One region of the Paenibacillus sp. FSL K6-2441 genome, then DNA from elsewhere that is predicted to be linked to it. Evidence: riboswitches for the same ligand, from Rfam matches in the RefSeq annotation. Region 1 holds a riboswitch; each other region holds the start of a gene.

What was found. A riboswitch is a leader RNA that binds a small molecule or an ion and turns the genes downstream of it on or off. The one in region 1 is predicted to bind cobalamin.
Region 2: another riboswitch for cobalamin. It lies ahead of NSQ80_RS02940 (anaerobic ribonucleoside triphosphate reductase); the one in region 1 lies ahead of metE (5-methyltetrahydropteroyltriglutamate--homocysteine S-methyltransferase).
Region 3: another riboswitch for cobalamin. It lies ahead of NSQ80_RS05870 (ABC transporter substrate-binding protein); the one in region 1 lies ahead of metE (5-methyltetrahydropteroyltriglutamate--homocysteine S-methyltransferase).

What each region holds. Positions count from the first base shown of each region.
Region 1 is NZ_CP150174.1:2,135,335-2,143,188, forward strand. It holds gene NSQ80_RS09635 (multicopper oxidase domain-containing protein) at 1-813, opposite strand, end outside; cobalamin riboswitch at 1,033-1,231, shown strand; gene metE (5-methyltetrahydropteroyltriglutamate--homocysteine S-methyltransferase) at 1,374-3,680, shown strand; gene NSQ80_RS09645 (FMN-dependent NADH-azoreductase) at 3,821-4,447, shown strand; gene NSQ80_RS09650 (MgtC/SapB family protein) at 4,884-5,597, shown strand; gene NSQ80_RS09655 (ISNCY family transposase) at 5,691-7,055, opposite strand; gene NSQ80_RS09660 (ABC transporter ATP-binding protein) at 7,342-7,854, shown strand, end outside.
Region 2 is NZ_CP150174.1:701,611-709,464, reverse strand. It holds gene NSQ80_RS02980 (ATP-binding cassette domain-containing protein) at 1-362, opposite strand, end outside; gene NSQ80_RS02975 (Gx transporter family protein) at 408-962, opposite strand; gene NSQ80_RS02970 (NusG domain II-containing protein) at 949-1,335, opposite strand; gene NSQ80_RS02965 (hypothetical protein) at 2,129-2,419, shown strand; gene NSQ80_RS02960 (hypothetical protein) at 2,590-3,009, opposite strand; gene NSQ80_RS02955 (cupin domain-containing protein) at 3,158-3,769, shown strand; tRNA gene NSQ80_RS02950 (tRNA-Thr) at 3,972-4,044, opposite strand; gene NSQ80_RS02945 (MTH1187 family thiamine-binding protein) at 4,116-4,415, opposite strand; cobalamin riboswitch at 4,740-4,994, shown strand; gene NSQ80_RS02940 (anaerobic ribonucleoside triphosphate reductase) at 5,163-7,139, shown strand; gene nrdG (anaerobic ribonucleoside-triphosphate reductase activating protein) at 7,136-7,654, shown strand; gene NSQ80_RS02930 (ribonucleoside-diphosphate reductase subunit alpha) at 7,803-7,854, shown strand, end outside.
Region 3 is NZ_CP150174.1:1,365,021-1,372,874, forward strand. It holds gene NSQ80_RS05855 (sensor histidine kinase) at 1-1,620, shown strand, start outside; gene NSQ80_RS05860 (response regulator) at 1,617-2,828, shown strand; gene NSQ80_RS05865 (methyl-accepting chemotaxis protein) at 3,087-4,667, shown strand; cobalamin riboswitch at 4,749-4,959, shown strand; gene NSQ80_RS05870 (ABC transporter substrate-binding protein) at 5,205-6,215, shown strand; gene NSQ80_RS05875 (iron ABC transporter permease) at 6,212-7,261, shown strand; gene NSQ80_RS05880 (ABC transporter ATP-binding protein) at 7,258-7,854, shown strand, end outside.

The DNA of each region.
Region 1 (7,854 bases):
CTGATTGCTTGGATTCCCGTCCAGATAGACGCGATCAAAGGTCGTCCCAACCACATGGAACGAAGAAACATGATTTGGTCCCGCATTGATGACGTACAGCCGAACCTTGTCGCCGACTTTGGCGAGCAAGGGGTGTTCTTTTAACGTAAAATCATCGCCGTTGAACACAACATACTCCGGATCACCTTGTTGAAAAGCATCCAAATCATTTGCCGCATACCACTCGCTTTGGACGATCGTATATTCTCGGTCGATATCCGAGTCCGTAGGGTATCCGTCCTTCGGTTCAACGATGATCATCCCATACATCCCATTGGCTACATGCAGCAGTACCGGACTTGCTCCGCAATGGTACATGAACACGCCTGGCGTGTTGGCGGGATAAGTAAACGTGCCGTGCTCGTTAGGCATCACTTCAACGAACTTCTCGCTTGGAGCGGCATGGACCGCATGGAAATCCATCGAATGCGGCATATCTGGATCTAGGTTTTTTAAGGTAAACTCCAGCTGATCGCCTTGCTTCACGCGCAACACCGGCCCGGGGGCGGTACCGTTAAGTGTCCAGGCGGGATAAGTGACGCCTTCGGAAATCTCGATATCCGCTTGCTGCGCGGTCATTTCAATGCGGACGGTATGGCCTTCCCGTTGAATGATTGGCTCAACTGGCGGTGGATGGAGATGCTGTTCTTCCTCTTGCAGGACGGTATCACTGACCTGGGGTGTCTCCGATGGGAACGCAAACCATGCTGCGGCAATCATGACCAGACAGCACAAACTAAGCAATAGATGCTTCGGGATGTTCCGCGATTTCATCGGTCATTCCTCTTTCTATCTGAAATGGTTAAGCAATAACTCCTTGATGTACCTTCATCGTACGATGGGTCCGAAGACCGCATTGTGATATGTATCACATGAAAGTTGTCGAAAATGTTGTCATTTGATTCCCATTCTCATTGCATAAATAAGTTAATTCCGATCTGTTTGATATTGTATTCGCGGGGCAGATGAAGTAAGATGGTAGGTATATTCCAACCGAATATAGCGGAAATAGGTGTTCCGGCCAGGATTGGCCGGAGCTTAAAAGGGAAGTCCGGTGCAATGCCGGCGCGGTCCCGCCACTGTAACGGAGGAGTCGGATGTGTGAGATGCCACTGGTGATGTAATCATTGGGAAGGTCACATCCGGCGATGATGCCGAAGCCAGGAGACCTGCCTATTTCGACAGCACTGCTGTACCTACGGGAGATAGGGAGGTGTTAAAGTTGCAAGCCATCGAACAACGGATCGAAGGTCCTCTTTAGCCATGCTATCGAGGACCTTTTTTGTGCTTTACGGATTGGCGCGTTTTGAACTTACCAATGGGAGGCAATGAATATGGGGGACTTTGTTAGCGGAAATCTGGGGTATCCCAGAATCGGAGGACAACGGGAATGGAAGAAGCAGATCGAGGCTTATTGGGCAGGAAAAATCACGGAGCCGGAGCTCCATGCTCGATTAAAAGAGATTCGATTGAACAACCTGCGTCTGCAGCGGGATCGGGGACTTGATGTCATCCCGGTGGGCGATTTTACGTATTACGATCACGTCCTTGATACAGCGACGATGTTTGGCCTAGTACCGGAGCGCTTCGTATGGAACGGTGACCAAGTATCGCTTGATCTGTATTACGCCATCGCAAGAGGCGACGACCAAGCGACCGCCAGTGAGATGACCAAATGGTTTAATACGAACTACCATTATATCGTGCCTGAGCTTGGGAACCGAGATCCCAAGTTGACCGTCAATCGGCCGCTGGCGGCTTATCTGGAAGCGAAACAGGAGCTCGGGATCAACGGAAGGCCTGTACTGCTTGGGCTGTTTACTTTGCTGAAGCTGTCCAAGGGGGAAACGGCGGGGGAAGTCGAGACTTGGACCCGCAAGCTGCTGCCGCTATACGTACAGGTGCTGCGCGAGCTGAAGGCGGCGGGCGCAGATTGGGTGCAAATCGACGAACCGGCTATCGTTGTCTCTTTAAGTGAGGAGGACGTACACCGGCTTCGCTTGATCTACCAGGCGATCGCGCAGGAGGTTCCGGGACTGCGGCTGATGCTGCAAACCTACTTTGATGCGGTTGAACGATACGAAGATCTGATTGAACTGCCGGTGCACGGCTTGGGGTTGGATTTCGTACACGGCCGGGACGGTAACCTGGAAGCGCTCCGGCGTTACGGCTTTCCCGCTGGCAAGACGATAGGAGCGGGACTGATTGACGGGCGGAACATTTGGCGTACGGATTTAGATGAGGCGCTTAGCCTGGTGAAGACGATTTCGCTCCAGTCCGGAGCGCCGGATGTGATCGTGCAGCCTTCCTGCAGCTTGCTGCATGTCCCGGTATCTGCTGCAGGGGAGGAGCGGCTTAATCCGGTATTGCGCGATGCGTTGGCCTTTGCCGAGCAGAAGCTGGAGGAGTTGGTGAGCTTAAGCAGGGCGGCAAATGGGGAAGAACCAGAGCCGGTGCAGTTCGCCGAGAATCGTCGCGCCTTGGCTGTACTTGCCGCAGATCCGGCCCGCAGCCTTGCTTCGGTGCGGGAAGAAGCAGCGCAGACTGCAGCGGCTCCGGCCGAGCGCGCCAGCGATTTCGCCGATCGGCGGCGGAAGCAGCAGGCAAAGTGGCAGTTGCCGTTCCTGCCTACAACCACGATCGGCAGTTTCCCGCAAACCGCCGAGGTTCGGGCCGCCCGGCAGAAATGGCGTAAAGGCGAGTGGAGCCCAGAGAAGTACGAGGCGTTCATTCTAGCGGAAATCCGCAAATGGGTTGAGCTCCAGGAGGAGATCGGGCTCGACGTATTGGTGCACGGTGAATTCGAGCGCACCGATATGGTGGAATTTTTCGGAGAGAAGCTTCCGGGATTTGCGTTTACGCAAGGAGGCTGGGTACAGTCCTACGGCACGCGCTGCGTAAAACCGCCGATCATTTATGGAGACGTCGAATTTGCGAAGCCAATGACCGTTAAGGAAACGGCCTATGCCCAGAGCTTGACGAACAAACCGGTGAAAGGGATGTTAACGGGACCGATCACCATCCTAAACTGGTCCTTTGTTCGCAGCGACCTGTCCCGGGAGCAGGTGGCTTATCAAATTGCTCTGGCTCTGCGAAGGGAAGTCGAGGCGTTGGAGGAAGCGGGGATCGAGATGATCCAAGTGGACGAGCCTGCGCTGCGCGAAGGGCTGCCGCTCAAGCAGAAGGACTGGGCGAACTATTTGAAGTGGGCGGTGAAGGCGTTCCGCGTGACGACCTCATCGGTCCGGGATACGACGCAGATTCATACGCATATGTGCTACTGCGAATTTGACGATATCTTGGAGGAGATCCGTGCGCTGGATGCCGATGTGATCTCGATCGAAACGTCGCGCAGCCACGGCGAGCTGATCCAGAGTTTTGAGAAGCATACGTATCCGCTTGGAATCGGGCTGGGGGTTTACGACATTCATAGCCCGCGCGTCCCGTCTGCGGAGGAGATGGTACGGTTAATCGAGCGGGCGCTCCAAGTTTTGGACCCGGAACTTTTCTGGGTGAACCCTGATTGCGGCTTGAAAACGAGAGGACAACACGAAACGGTCGCAGCGCTGCGGCAAATGACGGCGGCAGCAGAGCAGGTTCGCAGCAAATTTGGACGTGGAACGCAGGCAACACGGCAGTGAAGGAAGTTTGATTTTTTTGAATCTGTAATTGACAAAGTGGTAGTTAGCCTTTATCATTACCATTGTTAAATCAGTTACAAGATAATATAGAGTAACTAGAAAAAAGAAAGTAAAGATAAAGAGTTGGAGGGAAACCACAGATGTCTAAAGTTTTATTTGTCAAAGCCAATAATCGCCCAGCAGAGCAATCTGCTACTGTAAAGTTGTATGAAAGCTTCCTGCAAACTTACAAAGAAACTCATCCTAATGATGAAATCACCGAGTTGAACCTGTTCGAGTTGAACCTGCCTTATTATGATTTGGATATGCTAAACGGGCTGTTCAAAGTCAATAATGGGATCCCGACAACGCCAGAAGAGCAAAAAGCTGCTGACTTGGCCAATGGTTATCTGGAGCAATTTTTGAATGCGGATAAAGTCGTATTTGCGTTCCCGTTGTGGAACTTCACGATTCCGGCACAGCTGTTGACCTACCTGTTCTACTTGAACCAAGCTGGTAAAACGTTTAAGTACACCGAGCAAGGTCCGGTTGGCCTGGTCGGCGGCAAGAAAGTAGCGTTGCTGCAAGCGCGCGGCGGCGTTTATTCCGAAGGTCCAATGAGTGCGCTGGAAATGTCTCTGAACTATGTAAAGAACACCTTGGCCTTCTGGGGCATTAACGATCCGGAAGCCGTTGTGGTCGAGGGGCATAATCAATTCCAAGACCGCGCCGAAGAAATTATTCAAGATGGCGTAAAACGCGCTGCCGAGCTGGCTGCAAGATTCTAATTTATCTGATATGCAATTTCAGAAGCCTGAGCCGTTTAAATACGGTTCAGGCTTTTTTCTTCTTGACCAACGAAGCAGGGAAAAAATAAAATGAGTCTAACAGAAAATCTAACAATATTAGAAAATTATCCCTCTAACTATCAAGCCATACGCTGCATGATTTTCAGAAAGTGGATTGTAAGATTCATCTACTGAACCAGGGGAGGTTCACTTTTGAGGGATCATATGATCAATTTGTGCACTCTCATTCTGAAGCGAACCCTGACGATATCTTTTCTGAACTTGTGAAGTAGTAAGTCCAAGAAACTCTTGCTGACAGGGGCAGATCCATCCGTTAGCCGGGTCTCTTTTTTATCTTCTGGGCGGGTATGTTCGATTTGCACCAAAGTGCCGAATACAATTATACTCACCTTATATACTTGAAGGAGTTGCGATCATGAACAACGAAATGGAAATGGTTGTAAAGCTTGGCCTAGCTCTATTGTTCGGGTTATTTATCGGTATCGACCGGCAATTAAAGCAGAAACCGCTGGGAATCAAGACGAGTATGGTTATTTGTATTGCCAGCTGCTTGGTTACGATCGTGTCGATCGAGGCGTTTGCCAAATTCGCCGGACCGGATCATCCGAACATGGATCCGATGCGGCTAGCTGCGCAAATCGTCAGCGGGATCGGTTTCCTGGGGGCAGGGGCGATACTTCGCCGAAGCAATGAGGGGATCTCCGGCCTTACCTCTGCGGCGATGATCTGGGCAGCGTCCGGGATTGGGATCGCAATCGGAACCGGGTTTTATCTGGCTGCTGCATTAACGGTGGTTCTGTTGATCATTTCCGTGAATGTCGTACCCTATATCATTAAATGGATTGGACCCTATAAGCTGAATCAGCGCGATGTCTCCATCAAAATCGTCATGGAGGATCACGGCAACGTAACCGAACTGATTCGTATCATCGAATGCAGCGGTGATCCAGAACAAGGAACGAAAGTGAACAAGCACCGGATTCGGCGGCTGAAAATCAAAGACTTGGAGGAAGGACGCCAGCGGATCGATATGGTGATTACCGCATCGGAGAAGGAGTATACGACGGAGCTGTACCATTTTCTCCGGAAGATTAACCATGTCATCAGCGTGGAAGTGGAGAATCTCTAGTTAGTTGCTCCTGAAAAAGTCGATTTTCAAAAATAGTTTCGGGTTGCTGGCTGGGTTGTGAGGGGGAACTTTCCCTAATGATCGGTTTCCATGTTAGTTTTGGAGCATTTTTGCCGCTCTTTGCAGGTTGTGGGTCAGAATCCCGAAGCCGACCCAGCATTTTGAGCCGACAAAGCCCCGATACCTGCTGCGGTTCAAACCGTACTTCCGCTTGAGAAGACTAATCTTCGCTTCTCCAGCTGCACGGTAACGCTGCAAGTCTTTGAACCATAATTCGTTTTCGTACTCGGATCGGGCAATGCCTTTTTTGCCCTTTCGCGGCAAGCTAGCTCGCTTCACACCAAGTTCGGTAATGGCCGTTTCGTTCTTCTTGCTTGAGAAACCGCGGTCGGTCGCTACAGCTTGCGGCGCTTTGCCGAATTGCTTGATATGCGCCTGTACAGCGGGAACGAGCAGTTCATCATCCGAGGGGTTCCCCTCGTAGACAGCGTAGCCGGTCACAAAGCCGCTTTCCGTCTCGTCGATTCGCACCTTGTAGCCGAACTCAGTTCCTTTGGCCAGCTTACCTTTCTTAATCGGTCTTGCTTCCGGGTCAAAGAAACTGACGATCCGATCTGCGATGATTCGATTGCCGGAAACGACCTGTTTGGCTTGTTCCAACAACTTGCCGGTTAGCGTGACCGCCTCGGTCAGTTTGGTTTTACTTTGTCGAAGAGCAGCTTTGCCCTTGTCTTGCAGTTTCTCGATAACGGCTTGCGCCTTGTTCACAACGTTCTCGGCTACTTCGATTACGCTCCCAGTGATCCGGTCAACTTCTTCCCAAGATTCACGGGTGCGGCGACGTAGAACTTTCGCGATGGACAGAATCTTTTCCTTGATTTCTGCCGTACGATCTTCAAAGCCTTGAACAGTGTGGGAGGCGACTTTCCGGATTTTCTGAATCGTTCGAGTGATGACTTTTACGCCATCTTGCAACAGCGTAGCGTCTGTCGGGTGATGGATGTCGGATTCCACAACCGTCGTATCCGTGCGCAATTTGCGGGTTTTCAGAACGGCTTTTTCCTCACACTGCTTTACGAGTGCGGCATTGATGTCTTCGACGATCTTGTCGCCGTAGCGTTTGCGGGCATAGATGAGCGTAGACGGGTCGGGCATCGGTTCGTCGATGGCAAACCGGCAGAACATTCGCCATGTGATGCTGTCACCGACTTCCTTCACGAGTGACTCGTAGCCCAAATTGTATTTATGCTTCAGGACCATAAGACGGATGTACTTTTCAATTGCAAGCGTAGGACGGCCGCTTTTCTTGCCTTTCGGGTGCAACTCAGTAAACGGTTGAAGAAAACGGTCGTCGTCCAGTAATTGATCTATGATTGCAAGCTCGACCGGCAACTTTCTAACAGATTCCGGGAGAATGGCATCCCAGATGGTCAATTGCTCGTCTCGAAGTTTCAACATTTTCTTCACCTCTTGGAAGGATTCCCGAGGGCTTCTGTTGAACTCCTATAGCAAAGGAATTCTTCCCTCGGGGTGTGGAACTTTGTTATCTCGTCAATAACAATTTCCATTTTGAGGTGCTGAATTCCTTTTAATTATGCTCAAAACACCCTGACTTTTTCAGGGGAAACTAGTTAAGGTTTTATTTTGTTTAACTTCAGTTTAAATTCCGAATGTAGTCTTTTTCCTAGAGCCGGTATTTCCGGCTCGTCTTGTTTCAGATAGAGATGGAAGGGAAGAGAAACACATGCCAAGGAATAACTTCAATTTTAAAGATACCGATCGTCAAGTGAGCACAAGTGGTGGAAGCTCAAAGGCGTTTTTCCGCCTGCTGCGGGAAACGAAGCCGCCGCTGCCGCTGTTTGCCGTCGCGATCGTCCTCAGCTTGCTGTCAACGTTGGTCAGCCTCGTGATTCCGATGTTCACGAAGAATCTTGTTGACGGCTTTTCGTTGTCTTCCATCAGCGGTTCGCAGATCGTGTGGATCGGCGCCGCATTTGTCGGGATGTCCGTCGCTTCGGGACTATCGATCTTCCTGCTGAATTATACCGGTCAGCGCATGGTTGCTGGCCTGCGGGATCGTTTATGGAAGAAGCTGCTCCGCTTGCCGGTATCTTACTTCGACAACAATCGGACCGGGGAGTCGGTCAGCCGAATGACCAATGACACCGGGATCATCAAAACGTTGATCTCCGAACAGGTCTCCGGCTTTATCAGCGGAATCATCTCGATTCTGGGTGCGGTGGCCGTTCTATTTTAC
Region 2 (7,854 bases), 1.4 Mb from region 1:
CGCTTCACCATGACCTCCCGCGGCAGATTATGCCCCTCCAAGCCAAAGGCGATATCCTCTTCAACCGTGGCGCCGATAAATTGATTGTCCGGATTTTGAAACACCATTCCGATGCGTGGACGCAACGAAGTCACCGTATTCCGATCCAACTTCGTTCCTTCCACATATATCGCTCCGCTGTTAGCGCCCAATAAACCGCCCAGCAGCTTTGCCAGCGTGGATTTGCCACAGCCGTTCGGCCCCACCAACGACACCCAGCTGCCCGAAGGGATGCTAAGCGTAACATCTTGAAGCACAGGATGCGCCGGGTGGTATGCGAAGGAAACCTCCCTCAGCTCATAAGCGAATCCGGTTTCTCCCATTTCTCTCTCCCCCTCAGATGTACGTCGTGCGAAGCCCCTCCCGGCTTAAGCCGTTTCCGCTAAAAAGCCTTCAAATAAAGACAGCTTCGACAGCGACGGAATCAAATATCTCACGGCAATTCCAACGGCGATCCCGGTCAGAACCCCCATGATGAGCAGCATCGGCAAATAATAGAAAATTTTCGTCGTATTAAAATACAAAGCAGCGGCCGTCAATTGCCCGATATTGTGGGCAATCCCCCCAACGATGCTAATCCCGATGACGCTTAGCCGTTTGCGCCCAACCAGCAGCAGGAACCACATCGCCGCAAAGCTGAACAACGCCCCCATAATACTGAACAGGAAGCTGGAAAAGGTCCCGAAAATAAACGCCGTGAGCAGCGTCTTTAACAGCACCATCATGAAGGCGTCCCGGGCTCGCAGAAAATAAAGGCAGGTCAGCACCATAATATTAGCCAGTCCGAGCTTCGCCCCAGGTACGCTCATGTTCACGGGAATGAGGGACTCCACCAAGCTGAGAACGACCGCCACCGCCGCGAAAATAGCTACGATCACCGTTCTTTTTAGCAGCAGGCTGGATGATTCATTAAAGGATTGCATCAACCTCGTCTCCCCCTTCTGAAGCTACCACTTCAACCATCAACTTATGTGGCAGGCATACGATCGTCCCACCGTTACGGTCAATAAATCCGAAGGTCAGGCACACTTTGTCCGGACAGTCGGCGTCGATCATCTCAATCCCGTAGTCATGCACCTTCAAAATGTTGTGGCCATACTCCGTTATAATGTCTACCTTCTGTTCTTCTCCGGTCAACTGCACCGTCTTAAACAGCTTCCCGTCCACTGTGATTCTCGCTACTCGATTCTCGTTTTTGTGATTGTTTTCACTTGAATCGCCAAACCATCTCGGAACCAAGAAGACCAAAGCGATCACGACGATGGTTCCGATCAACAGGATATCTCCGCGTTTCATGGCTAACTCCCTTATTTTTTGATTATATAAATCTTAGATGACCTCATTATACATGGTGCCTTCCCTACTCTAGTGTGACAAATATCTCAGCTTCTTCTGTTTTCCCCGGGTTTCACAAAATCATCACTTTAGAAAGGCTTTTAGATATATGCATTGCATTTTTTATTCATTCAAAGTATAATAAATAATTAGTTGTTATAACCACGTTGCAGTTCCTCACAAGATTATAACTCTCCTTATACCGTTCGGTATGAAATTCCTTATTTGAATGACCCAATCAAAGTAAGAATTTGGACGTTTTTCTGATTCACACTGGCGCGGTCATCGGAGCCGCAAGGACAAATGAGAGGTAGGGCTTTTGTTGTTTTAGAAATAGGCAGTTTGTTGTAGTCGGAGCAGGGACACAAGGCCGGTCTTCACGTGTACATGAAGGCTTGGATAACAATACGAAGCAGGCATTGGCGCGTATAGCCAGTGCCTGTTTTGCTTAGAATAAGGCTGTCTTTGCGAATCTGCAGTCTTAGCGAACAAACACCAGGAAATCTATAATTTACAACGGCTCTCCAAATCGCTTGGCTTCCAGCCTTGGTATGCCTTACCCAAATTCTACACGACCGAGCTGCCGGTTGAAGCTGCCCATGCGCTCAGACAAGGCCGTCTCCTTCTCTTTATGGACCGGTTACCGTTTTCCATCATTTTGCCAGCCCTGATCAGCGATATCTTCATGATGGAAAATGACCGGAATTACTCGCCCCCCTTCATATATCTGATCCGAAACCAAAGGATGATTCGAGTGGATAAAAGTCTACAGGTCATGATCGTAAATATCCTGATTCACATCGGGATCATTTTCTTTATCTTCCCGACGAACATCAGGCATCGGGGCGACGTACATGCGCAGCCAGATCAATCCGAAGGTGTCGATCTTGCAAACACGGGGGAACTCCGGACCAAAATCCCGACGGAGAAGCTCGCTCATTGGCGGTCGGAGTATTTTCCCCGTCTTAGAATGGACTTGGTGGTAAAAACAACGATCCAAAACGAAGGTAATCTCAAAACGGATCGCATCAATACCCTCAGATAAAGTTCACGATAAGAAAAACGTCTATCGACGTACATTCAAAGTAGACAGACCGCGTTTAGCGGAAGTTTTTCTTGCGATATCAGATGCCAATCGCCCGAAGTTTATACTTTCTGATATCTTAAAAAATCCCCTCCGGTCGAACCGTGAGGGGATTTTTGATGATCAAGAGATTATCCGCCGATAGCGGTAGCCGTGAAGACAACCGGCCCTACGACTCTGGCCGTGCTGTTGTTATCCTGATTTTCTACGATCAGCTGATAGTTTTGGACTCCGAGCGGGGCGTGTTCAACCATGTGCACGCTAATGAGACCCCAGTCGTTGAAAGCATCCTCCAGCTCTACTAACCCATAGAAGATTTCGGTGCCCGCTCTCCAGATGCGCACCAGGATATTCGGCGTATCGGTCAGCGCTTCAACGCCTATCGTTGCCTTCAACTCAACACGGTTGGTCAAGGACGCCGGATCGGCCGGATCAAGGAATACGGAAACTGCTGCAATCTGCACGCCCCCTACAACCGGAATCGGAATGTTAACACCATTGGTCACCGGAGTCACAACAGTCGAGTTGTAATCCAAAAGCGTTTTTGCCATACCATCTTCTCCCCTTTACTAAGGTATGCTCTATTCTATGTAAGAGAGAAAGAAGATTCTTAGATGAATGCATCAGTAGAATTGACTCATTTTCATACAAGCACAGGAGCAAGGAATAGGCATATGATGGATAAAAAAACTGGAGGTTATGTCAAACATGAGTTATGTTCCCGGACCGTACCCCGGCTTGTCGTACGCCGCTCCGTATGATCCTTACATCTATCCTCAACCTTACTTCGTTTACGGATATCCGCAGGCATTTCAACCCGCACGCTATCCCGACTATATCGAGCCCAGCCCGATCTATCCTGAATACGCACCGTCTCCTTCGCAAGACGACGCTTGGAACCGGCAGCCGCTTCAAGATTACGGGCAAAAGCCGTTTGTGATTAATATTAGCGATGCCGCCGAGCATAACCGGAACTTCCGGACCGCTCTCTGGACGGGCAAGCATTTCCAGGTCACTTTGATGAGCATTCCGGTCGGTGAGGATATCGGCTTGGAGATCCATCCGAACACGGACCAATTTGTACGCGTGGAAGAGGGTCGAGGCGTTGCGCAAATGGGCGATCGAGCGGATCACCTCACCTTCGTACGAAACATCCGTGAAGACGACGCGGTCTTCATCCCCGCCGGCACGTGGCACAACATCATCAACACCGGCAACGAGCCGCTTAAAGTGTATGTCATTTATGCCCCGCCGCACCATCCGTTTGGCACGGTGCATCGGACAAAAAGGGATGCGATGGAGCAAGAGTAAGCGCACCAAGGAACAGGGAGGTTTCAGCAAACCTCCCTATTTGCGGTCACAATTTAGTGCTAAGCGCATGGAGAAAACAAAGAAACGGAGAAGAACTAACAAGCGAAGAGCAAGAGGTCACTCGGAAGATGAACAAGGTCCTTCAACAATTCAAAAACGCCCCCCGAAAACCTCGGAGGGCGCGTTATGCTTGCATATCAGATGCTGGTGAAGGGACTCGAACCCCCGACCCACGCATTACGAATGCGTTGCTCTACCAGCTGAGCTACACCAGCAGGTTCGTTTTTAGCGAACAAAATTTATTATACCGAGTTTTAAAAATAATGCAAGCACCAATTTCAAGAAATTATAGTTTCTCGCGCACAGAGCGCAGCTTCTGTTCGGAGGAGCTGGCTTTGTCGCGGCGATCATCGATCTTGATCGAGGTTGATACGCGGCCGGCACCGGATTGGAACGGCGCTTCGTGAATCGCGCGAATCGCAGTAAACACATCATCTAACGATCCTTCAATAATCGTACTCATGGAGGTGAGGGTAAAGGTAATGCCCTTCTGCTTCTCCAACACCCGATGCAACTCGGCCACATAAGCGCTGAGGCTGGTGCTCCCCGTCCCGATCGGAATAACGGTAACTTCGGCGATAGCCATAATCGGCTCCCTTCTTTCCTGGTAATTGGTTTGAATCAAATCCCTGAGCTGGTTTTCGTCCTACAGGTATATTCTAACCAACTCTCCTCTCTAAGATCAACCGAACCCGTCTGCTAATATCCTTACCGTCCCCAAAACTCACACACTCTGTAAAACCCGATCTAGTCCTCCAGTCCCATTTATAAATGTTCACAATTTTCTTCTGTCCCCCACTCTCCGCATCGTTGCGCGGACCGGAGATTTTCACGTGATTTTCAGTCTGCTTTCAATGGGAAAATCCCATTTACAAACACAATATCTTGGGCTATCCTTAGATCAACGCAACAAAATATAGTGTGAACGGGTGATCCGGCGGACAAGCCGCCGGAGCTTAAAAGGGAAGTGCGGTGCAAGTCCGCTGCGGTCCCGCCACTGTAATCGGTAGCTTGGTACTAAAGACGAGGCGTTCGCCTACATCGTCTTGAAGACCCAGCCGTTCGACTGACGATATGCCACTACAGCTTAATGCTTGATGAGCTGCGGGAAGGCGTCAGCAACGTTCCGAAAGCCAGGAGACCTGCCCGTTTGAAAGACACCGACGGAAAACCTGCGAGGATCAGGGATGGTGTCCGCTTGCCGCCGAAATGTTGGGGCCTTGATTTGGTCTGTCCACTTTTTTGCAGTGCATTCGGGCATGTCTACCTCGTTGGTTGGACATGCTCTTTTATTTTGAACCAAAGCTCGGTTTACAGGGAGGAGAAGTGTGTTATGGCATGGGTAAGCCAGACGTATACCGGCCGGGACACCTTGCTGGATGAAGTGATTCGGATGGGCGAGGAAATCGTCCAGAGCCGCAATCTTGAGGTGCTGCGCGAGAACGCCAATTTAAATGGAGAGAGCTTCTCCGGCAAGATGAGCAAATTCGGCAGCGAGTATTCCAAATGGTATGCAAGCCATTTCGTACTGCCAACTCGCTTGGTACAGGCCATTCAGGATAACATCGTTTATGTTCACGACTTGGATCAGTACGCCCTCGGCACAACGAACTGTATTTTTATCCCGTTTGACAAACTGCTGCGCAAAGGCTTCAACACCGGCAACGGCAGCGTACGCCCGCCAACTTCCATCATGACGGCGATGGCGCTGGTGGCGATCATTTTCCAATCCCAGCAAAACTCCCAATTCGGCGGTGTGTCCGCGAACAAGCTGGACTTCGATCTCGCCCCGTACGTAGCCAAATCGTTCGCCAAGTACTTCCGCAAAGGGCTGGATTATTTTGAAGAAGGCGATGCGAACGCTGATTTGGGCGACATCACGATGAGCCGCAGTGACCTGCGGGATCAGTATCCCAAGGCTTTTAACTATGCGCTCAAGGAAACCAAAAGCGAGACGTTCCAGGCGGCCGAAAGCCTGATTCATAATCTGAATACGATGTCGAGCCGGGCCGGCGGGCAAATCCCGTTCACCAGCATCAATTACGGCACATGTACCTCACCGGAAGGACAACTGGTCATTGACTCCCTGCTCACGGCCACGATGCGCGGGCTGGGCCATGGGGAAACGCCGATTTTCCCGATTCAGATTTTTAAATGTAAACAAGGCGTCAACCAGAATCCGGGGGAACCTAACTACTCCCTATTTCTGAAAGCGGCGGAATGCTCGGCCAAACGGCTTTATCCGAATTTCGCCAACCTGGACGCCCCACTCAACCTGATGTATTACGACCCAACGGATCCGGATACGGAATTCGCTACCATGGGCTGCCGCACCCGGGTGCTGGCTGACCGGTTCGGCCGCAATCGTCTGTCTGGCAAAGGCAACCTTTCCTTTAATACGCTGAACCTGGTCAAGCTAGGCTTGAAGTACGGCATCGCGTTGGGACACCGCAAAGAGCCCGACGAACGCGGCTTCTACCGCGAGCTGACTCACTATATGAATATCGCCCTGGAGGGATTGCTGCATCGCTTCTCGATTCAGGCCTCCCAAAAAGCGAAGGCTTCCGATTTCATGATGCGGGAAGGCGTCTGGGAAGGCGGTGAGCAGCTGGCGCCGGATGATCAGGTCGGCGAATTGCTGAAGCACGGCAGCTTGTCCATCGGGTTCATCGGGCTGGCCGAATGCATGAAGGCGATGTACGGGAAGCATCACGGCGAAGATGAAGCCGTGTATCAGAAAGCTTACGACCTGATCGCTTACATGCGCGACTATTGTGACGGCCAAAGCGAAATTCACAATCTCAATATCACGTTGTTTGCGACCCCGGCGGAGGGGCTGTCCGGCAAGTTCACCAAACGCGACCGTGCGGTCTACGGCCCGCTGCCCGGGATTTTGGACCGCGAGTATTACACGAATTCGTTCCATATCCCGGTCTACTACAACATCAGTGCGGCACGAAAAATTGAGCTGGAAGCCAAATTCCACGGGCTGTGCAACGCCGGAGCCATCTCTTATATCGAGCTTAACGGCAATGCCCGCAACAATCCGGAAGCATTCGTCAAAATCGTGCAATACGCCCTGCAGCAGCAGGTCAGCTATTTTAGCATCAACCATCCGATCGACCGCTGCTCGGCCTGCGGCTTTGAAGGGATCATTGGGGCAAGCTGCCCCTCCTGCGGCAGCCATGAGAGCGAAGTGCATATTCGCCGTTTGCGCCGGGTGACCGGTTATCTGACCGGCGACTACCAGACACGGTTCAACCCCGCTAAACAAGCGGAGGTTCGCGACCGGGTGAAACACGACGCATGAACATTTGCGGGTACTACCCGGAATCCATTAATGAAGGGCCCGGCTTGAGAGCAGCGATCTTCATCAGCGGATGCCGCCATTATTGCAAAGGCTGCTTCAGCCCAAAAACCTGGAGCTTCGATTACGGGGAACCGCTCACTTTGGAGCGGGAAGCAGAAATTATTTATGACATTAAACATAATCCGTTGCTCAGCGGACTCACGATCCTTGGCGGTGATCCTTTTTTCTCCGCTGCTGAGGTCTGCGGTTTTATCGACCGGCTTGTGGCGGAAACCGGGCCAATATCCATCTGGATTTACACCGGTTATACGTTGGAAGAATTAATCGAACGCCCCGGCTCCCCCGAATATGAACTGTTGCGGCGTTGCGAGGTGCTGGTCGACGGAAGGTTCGTTGAGGAGCTTCGCGATCCTTCCCTGCTCTATCGCGGCAGCTCCAATCAACGGCTGATCGATATTCAACAAAGCCTGCGGCAGGGACAAGCCGTGTTATGGGAGCCCCTGTTCTCTTTTTAGCTGATTGATCTTATTGATCCTGAGCGCAACTTGATTGCGCCCCTTTTTTCACTGATTATCTGCAATTTGAACATTCAAGATTTGGGGTACCACCACCCATCTGCAGCCTTCATCCTACCTTAATATATGGAAAGTGAGGATTTATCTCATGCCTACTCTAGTGACAAAACCAAATAACCGACAGCTTGCGTTTGACAGCG
Region 3 (7,854 bases), 770 kb from region 1:
GCTCAAACCGTCGGGCTGTTTAGCCTGCTTTATGAAGGGTACGACAGCTTGTCGAAGTCGATCACCAACAATTTTGAAATGATCCGCCTGCTGAACGAAAAAACCGACGAGCCGGCGGTTGCCTATATTAACGAACAATCGATTACGAACATTATCGGGGCGATCTTTTACTCGCGTGATGATTTGGTGGGCATTCACGTTATCACCAACCGGGGGAAGATCTACAATTACGGCAACTCGATGAATGTGCTGGATCCGTCCTATCCCCAGGAAGACTGGTACCGCCAGCTCCGCGATTCGTCCGGGAAATTGGTATGGTTAGGCGTCTATTCCCACTCGCTGATCGATTTAGCCGAGGACAGCCCGGTGTTTGCCTTTGGCCGGCAAATTTTTGATTTGAACGAGCACAAACCGATTGGCGTCGTGCTTTACGAGGTGAACCCGGGGCCGGTGCTGGATGCTTTGGATAATCTCAAGCTGGGCGAGCATAGCGAGGTCTATCTCGTCAATCAGCAAGGCCAAGTTGTCTCCTCGTTGACCGAACCGGCACCGATGCTGGACGACCTCCCGAAGCTGGATGCAGCCCGCAACTTGGTTGTAGAGCAGGAGGGTTCGGGGATCACGGTGGCGTCCCGCCTGCCTTTTTCCGACTGGTCGGTGGTCAGCGTGACTCCCCGGCAGGATTTGAATGTAGAGTTATTGGAAACGAAGCGGTATTTGCTGATCGTCATTTCGATCCTGATCATCGTCTCCGCCGTCGTCGCCAGCATTGTGTCGCGGACAATTGCCAATCCGCTGAAGAAGCTGATCCGCGAGATGCGACAGGTGGAAATAGGGAACTTCCGCGGGATGGTGAACGTCTCCTCCTACCAGGAGATTAATATTCTGGTCGCCTCGTTTAACCGGATGGTCAGCCGGATCGAGGAGCTGATTGAGCGGGTGAAGATCTCCTCGGTCAGTGAGAAGAACGCCGAGCTGCATGCGCTGCAGTCGCAGGTGAATCCGCATTTTTTGTATAACACGCTGGATATGATTTATTGGATGCTGGATGAGAAGGAGAACGACCGGTTAGGCGAGCTCGTCTTATCGCTGTCATCGATGTTCCGCTACAGCAGCGAGTGGAAGGACGGAGCGAAGGTTACGCTGCGCGAAGAGCTGGAGCAGATCAACCATTATTTGACGATTATCTTGATTCGGCTGGAGGGCCGGCTTCGGGTGGAGAAATCGATCGATGAACGGTGGCTGGACATTCGTCTGCCGAAAATGACCGTTCAGCCGATTATCGAAAACGCGGTGAAATACGGGCTGGAATCGCTCAAACGCCAAGGTGTGCTTAAGTTATATACCCAAGAGGTTGGAGATGTGCTGAAAATCGTGGTGGAGGATAACGGCAACGGGATGACGGCCGAGCGGCTAGCTTGGTTGAAGCAGTCGATCAACTGCCCGATCCCGAAGGTATCCGGCACGGGCAGCAGCGGCATTGGGCTGCAAAATCTGCACCGCCGCCTTCAACATATGTTCGGCGAACGTTATGGTCTGGAGATCGAAAGCATTCCTGATCAAGGAACCAAGGTGGCCGTCGTGCTGCCGCTTCCGATGGAGGGGGAGGTTGCCACATGAATATTTTGATTGCCGATGACGAACGGGCGATTCGCGAGGGCATTAAGCGAACGATTAAGCGGATTTATCCGGAGTACGGGGTGGAACTGGCCGAAGGGGCTGAGGAAGCGGCGAAGCTGATGGGTGAGAAGCGATTCGACATCGTGCTGACCGATATTTTGATGCCGGGAATGAACGGCCTGGAATTCATGCGTATTTTCAAACGCAGATTTCCCCGGGTGAAGTGGGTGGTCATCTCCGCGCACAGCGAATTCGCCTACGCCCAGGAGGCGGTGCGGCTGGGAGCTCGCGATTATCTGCTGAAGCCGATCGGGAAGACGCGCCTGCAGGAAATTATCAGTACCCTGGCCACGGAGGTCCGCGAGGAAAGCGAGCTGACGAAGGAAGAGGAGCTCTTAAAAGCCAATCTGAAATATTTGCGCGAGGGCGTATTTCAGCGATTAGCCTCGGGTCTGGATATCGGGAACTTGGATTTGACGCCGTTTATGGAGGACTATCAAAGCTTTTATTTGATGATGGTTCAGATGGATGCCGGGGACAAAAACGTAAGGCTGGAGCATTTTATCGTTGAAAACGTGTTGTCCGAGCTGATCGAGTGCCATGGCCGGGGGTTTGTTGTCAGCTATGACCGCCAAAGCCTGCTGGGACTGATCACGCCGCGGGAGCCGGAGCGAATCGAACGGTTTCAGGAGGAAGTGAAGGCGCATTTGAAGCACTATTTGAAGGTGCCTTTTCAAATCGTGCATTCAGGCTTAAACAACGATTTCAAGTCGGTGCCGCAGGTGGTCATGCGCATGAAACAGGCTTCCGATTCGCCGGTTGCCTTGCTGGATCCGCCGAAGGGCAGCGGGGAGAAAGCGATCGAAGTTGCCCTCCAATATATCAAGGAGCACTACAATGAGGAGCTTTCTTTGGAAAAGGTCGCTTCCGTCGTCTTCCTGAACCCGGCGTATTTCAGCCAGCTGTTTAAGCAGAAGGTGGGACTCGGCTACAAGGAATACGTAACCTCGCTCCGTCTGGAGCAAGCGAAGCAGCTGCTGCTGAACCCGAAGCTGAAGATCGCGGAGATTGCGGAATACCTCGGGTATCAGGACATCCGCCATTTCGCGCAGATGTTCCGCAAGAAGTATCAAGTCACGCCGAATGAATACCGGCAGCAGCAGAATATTAACATCTTGCTGGCCAGCAGCGGCAAGCGGAGTAAGTAGGGAAGAGCGTTCTGTTCTGGTGTACAATGGGAGAATGAACGAATAGACGAGAGAGGATGCCGCAAGATTGCACCCAAGATATAGGATGGTATGGATTGTTCAAAGAGGAATGTGACGTGTTGTGTTACATTCCTCTTTTTTATTTACAAAATTCCGTCGATTATTTGCACCCAACTTCGGAATGCCTAAATTTTTCCTTTCTATACCTTTAGTCCTATTCTATAATGTTAGCAAAATTTACATATCAGGGGTGGGAGTATGAATCGGAACGAAAGGTTGGGAAGAATCGCTGCTTGGCTTAGTGTCGGCTTCACGGCGGTCCTGGCTGTTTGTGCGTTATGGGCAAAGACGCCATGGTATATCCCCTGCCTTGTGCTATTTACTTTGCTCAGCTTGGGGTCTTCGTTGTTCTTTGGAACCGGCCTGCGGGCAGCACTGGGAGGCGGGGCGCTGGCGGGCAAGCGTTCTCCTTCGGGGACAGGTGAATCCCAGCGGGAGGAAACCGATTGGACGGCAGTATTCAATGAGTCGCTAGTGGCGGCGGATCGACTGCAGGCGGCGGTTGGCGAAGTGAGCGAGAGCCTCGAGCAGCTGCAACGATTAGCCGATACTGCAGCGGCCGAGGATCTGAAGCTCAAGCAAAGCAGCGAACGTTCGCTGGAACAGGTGCAGGAGAGCCTGGCGGCAATGGAAGAGGTGGCGGCCTCGGCCTCCCAAATCCATGACGCAGCGGGGCATTTGCTTACCCGCAGCGAAAACACTCGAGCCGAGGCCATGCGTATGGCGGGAGCGCTCGAAACCGTAGACGGCACCATTCGTTCTTTGGCGCAATCCCAAGAGTCGATCGTGGGGCCGATGGAGGATCTGGAGGGGAACACCCGGAAGCTGGGCGCATTGTATCGGAGCTTGGAGGAGATCGCGGCAGAGGTCGCGTTGCTTGCGCTGAATGCGTCGATCGAGGCGGCTCGTTTGGGCGAGCAGGGGAAAGGTTTCGATGTCGTCGCCGTGCGCATGCGCCAGTTGGCGGATCAAAGCACCAGGGCGATCAACTCCTCCGCCCCGTTGTTCCAGCAAATCTCGGCGGATGTCGAGCGTGTGAAGTCCACGCTGATAGAGGGACGTGACTCGGCCCTGGAAGGAATTTCGCTGATGAAGCGAATGGGGGAGGACATCCGGTTCATTGCGGATGAAGTGGCAGAGGTGAACGGGCTGGTTGCCGAGGCGGGACAGCGAAGCCGGGAACAAGCCGAGCTGACGCGGAATATGGAGGCGATGCTAAGCGAGGTGCATGAGGCTCTCAATCGGAGCATCACCCATGTGGAGGGAGCGCTGGCTCGGATGGAATCGGAGCGAGAGCATATTTCCAAGCTGCAGACGGTGGTCGTGGGCTTGGATCGGGCCCAGGGCGAACTGATGGTATCATTGAACTCCGTCCATTCCGGGGCGGATCCGGCTGCCGGTGGCGAAGACGCGGTGGCCCTTGGTCAAGCCTATGCCCGGAAGCTGCTGGAGGCAGCCGAACAGCCAGGTTTCCGCATGCTGGAGCCGGCTAGTCACCGGGCTGCACTGGAGCAGCTGTTAGCCGCAGAGCCTGGTCTAGAAGCGGCCTGGTCGAACCGCAAGGACGGCTCTTTTATCGTATCCATTCCGGAAGCCGGCTTGCTTAACGCCAAAGGACGGGACTGGTTCCGCCAGGCGATTGCCGGAGAGACGGTCGTCTCCGAAGTGTATATCTCCGCGATCACCAAGCGGCGTTGCATGACGCTGGCCGTGCCGATTGTCCGGGAAGGTGAAGTCATTGGTGTCCTGGGAGCCGATTTGTCTTTAGAACGGGGCTAATCAAAGGAATAACGGATTAGTTATTGTCAGTCCTCCGCTTTTCCCCTATAATCCAATAGAGAAGAAAGCCTTAAGACAAGCGTACAATTTGTGCCCGTAGGTCCTGGAGCAACGGTGAAGCATACCGTACCGCTTCGGGTTAAAAGGGAAGCCGGTGCAAATCCGGCACGGTCCCGCCACTGTAAACAGGGACGAGCTCATGATGCCACTGTCGCCCGCGAAGGGAGATGGGAAGGCGAGTTTTCGTCGAGACCTGGAAGTCAGGAGACCTGCCACGGGAATTCAAGACGGTCCTTCGAGGAAAGGATAACGTTCTGCCAAGAGCATCATGGCTTGGCGCTGCCATCGTGGAGTCTCTCCGCTTTGCGCGCGCACAGCATGACTTTGTAGACGTAACCCCATCCGCTAGGATTGGGGTTTTTTCTTTGTGCCGGTAGAGGGTTAGCCGGACTTCTTCGCCGCCGGCTGCACAACGTACCGCTGGAACACAAGGCGTTTCTTTATTTACTGAAAAATAAAGCAAGGGGAGATCTGGAGATGAAAAACTGGAGAAGACTAGGAAGCCTGTGGCTGCTGGCGTTGCTGCTGGTGCTTGCGGCCTGCGGTAACAATAACGCCGTCACCCCGGGGACAGGGAACACAGCGGACGCTGCACAACCGACGCAAAACGCTGGAACGAACGCGGCGGCGGACAATTCGGCGGCACAAGAGACGACTTACCCTTATACCGTCACTGATTCTACCGGTAAAGAGTTTACGTTTGAAGCCGCGCCGGAACGTATCGTCTCGCTGGCGCCTTCGGAGACGGAAACGCTGTTTGCACTGGGACTGGACGAGCAGGTCGCTGGCGTATCCGACCTGGATGATTATCCTGAAGCGGTGAAGGACAAACCGCGGATGGGCGGGTTCCAGGTGAATGTCGAGGCAATCGTGGCGGCGCAGCCGGACCTAATTCTTGCGGCGAGCCTGATCGATGAAGCAACGGTCAAAAACTTGACGGATATGGGATATAAAGTGTTCCAGTCCAATCCGAAGACGATCAACGAAGTAATGGAGCATATTCGGACGATCGGCGAAATTACCAACCATCAGGCTGAAGCTGCTGAAGTGGTCGGCAAGATGAAGGAAGAGGTCCAAACGGTAACTGATGCGGTAGCTTCGCTAAGTGAAGACCAGAAGAAGAAGGTCTACATCGAGTTTTCTCCGGGATGGACGGTTGGCAAAGGCGAATTCATGGATGAGATGATCACGTTAGCTGGCGGCATCAACGTTGCTTCCGATGTCAAGGGATGGTCCGAGATCAATGAGGAACAAATTATCCAAGCGAACCCGGACGTCATTTTATACGCGAAAAGCGTTGTTGACGAAAATAACAAGACGTTAGCGGACATCATCAAAGGCCGTTCAGGCTGGGACCAAATTACGGCCGTGAAGGAGAACCGCATTATCGCTCTGGACGATAACCTGCTGAGCCGTACGGGCCCTCGCGTCACGCAAGGGCTGATTGAAGTGGCCAAGGCGGTTCACCCGGATTTGATCCAGCCATGAAGCGCGGCAAATTCGCCGGATACGGAGTCATCGGGCTCTTGCTCCTGGTTGTGACGCTGCTGCTCTGCATCGGCATCGGCTCCGTTTATGTGCCTGCTGGAGAAATCGCGGCGATCTTGCTGCACAGGCTCCCGGGGTTAGACCGCCTGATCACGCCGGATTGGACGACGGCAGCCGAGCAAATCGTCGTCCAGGTCCGGTTGCCTCGCGTGCTGCTCGGGATGCTGGTCGGCGCTTCGCTCGCCGTAGCGGGCGCCGGCTTCCAAGGGGTGCTGCGCAACCCGCTGGCGGATCCGTTTACACTGGGCGTATCGTCAGGTTCGGCAATCGGTGCGGCGGTGCTGATCTTTTTCGGATGGCAGTTTTCCCTGTTTGGGATCTTTACGCTTCCGATGGTTGCGTTCCTGGCGGGGGCGGTTACGTTATGGATCGTGATTTGGCTGGCTAGAGAGAACGGACGGCTGCCGATTGAAAGTCTGGTTTTGTCCGGCGTCGTGATGCAATCGTTCCTAGGGGCTGTTGTCTCCTTTTTAACGGCAATGTCGAAGAAAACCATTAATGAAATTTACTATTGGACGATGGGCAGTTTAAGCTTGCGCGGATGGTCGTATACGGCCATCCTTTTGCCGTATTTGCTGCTGGGAGCCTTATTCCTTTGGAGCCGGGCTAAACATTTGAACCTGCTGACTTTAGGTGAACGTCAAGCCTCCCATTCCGGGATGGCCGTAGAACGAACCAAACTAGCTGTGTTGCTCGTTGCTACACTGATGACGGCGGCTGCGGTATCCGTGTCAGGGGTAATCGGATTCGTAGGCCTGGTCGTTCCGCATATGATCCGTCTGATCACCGGCCCGGATTATCGGCTGATCATTCCTTTGTCGGCGCTGGGCGGCGGGATATTTATGATGTGGAGCGACTTGGCGGCTCGCTCGCTGCTGGCTCCAACGGAGGTCCCGCTGGGCATCGTCACCGCCTTTGTGGGGGCGCCTTTCTTTGGGTATCTGTTGTATCGGAAGAAGAAACAGAGGGAGGAGGAGCTGCGTTGATCAAGGTGTCTGGGGTTGCCAAGGCGTTTGGCCGGCTGGAGGTGCTTCACGGTGTGGACTGGCAGGTTGGCTCCGGTGAGTTTTGGGGCTTGATTGGACCCAACGGCAGCGGCAAAACAACCTTGCTCAACTTGATCTCCGGCGTGGAGAAGCCGGATGCCGGCGAGATTGCGTTGAGCGGACGACCGCTTTCGTCGTATTCGCGCAAGGAGCTGTCGCGCAAGGTCGCCGTCCTTCAGCAGGACGGGCTTCCGGCTGTGGCTTTTACGGTGCGTGAAGTGGTGGAAATGGGGCGGTTCGCCCATCAGGATTGGCGCGGCAAGGAGATCGGCGGGGCGAAGGCAGGCGAACGCCTCATTGATGGAATTATGGAACGTCTCGACCTGAAGGAGCTGGAGCATCGTCCGCTGAGTGCGCTTAGCGGGGGGCAACGCCAGCGGGTAGCACTTGGGAAGGTGATGGCTCAGCAGCCCGAGCTGGTGCTGCTCGATGAACCAACAACCTATTTGGATTTGCGTTACCAGATGCAATTTATGGAGCTGGTGGCCGAATGGCAGCGCGATGCCGGACTTACCGTCGTTTCAGTGATGCAT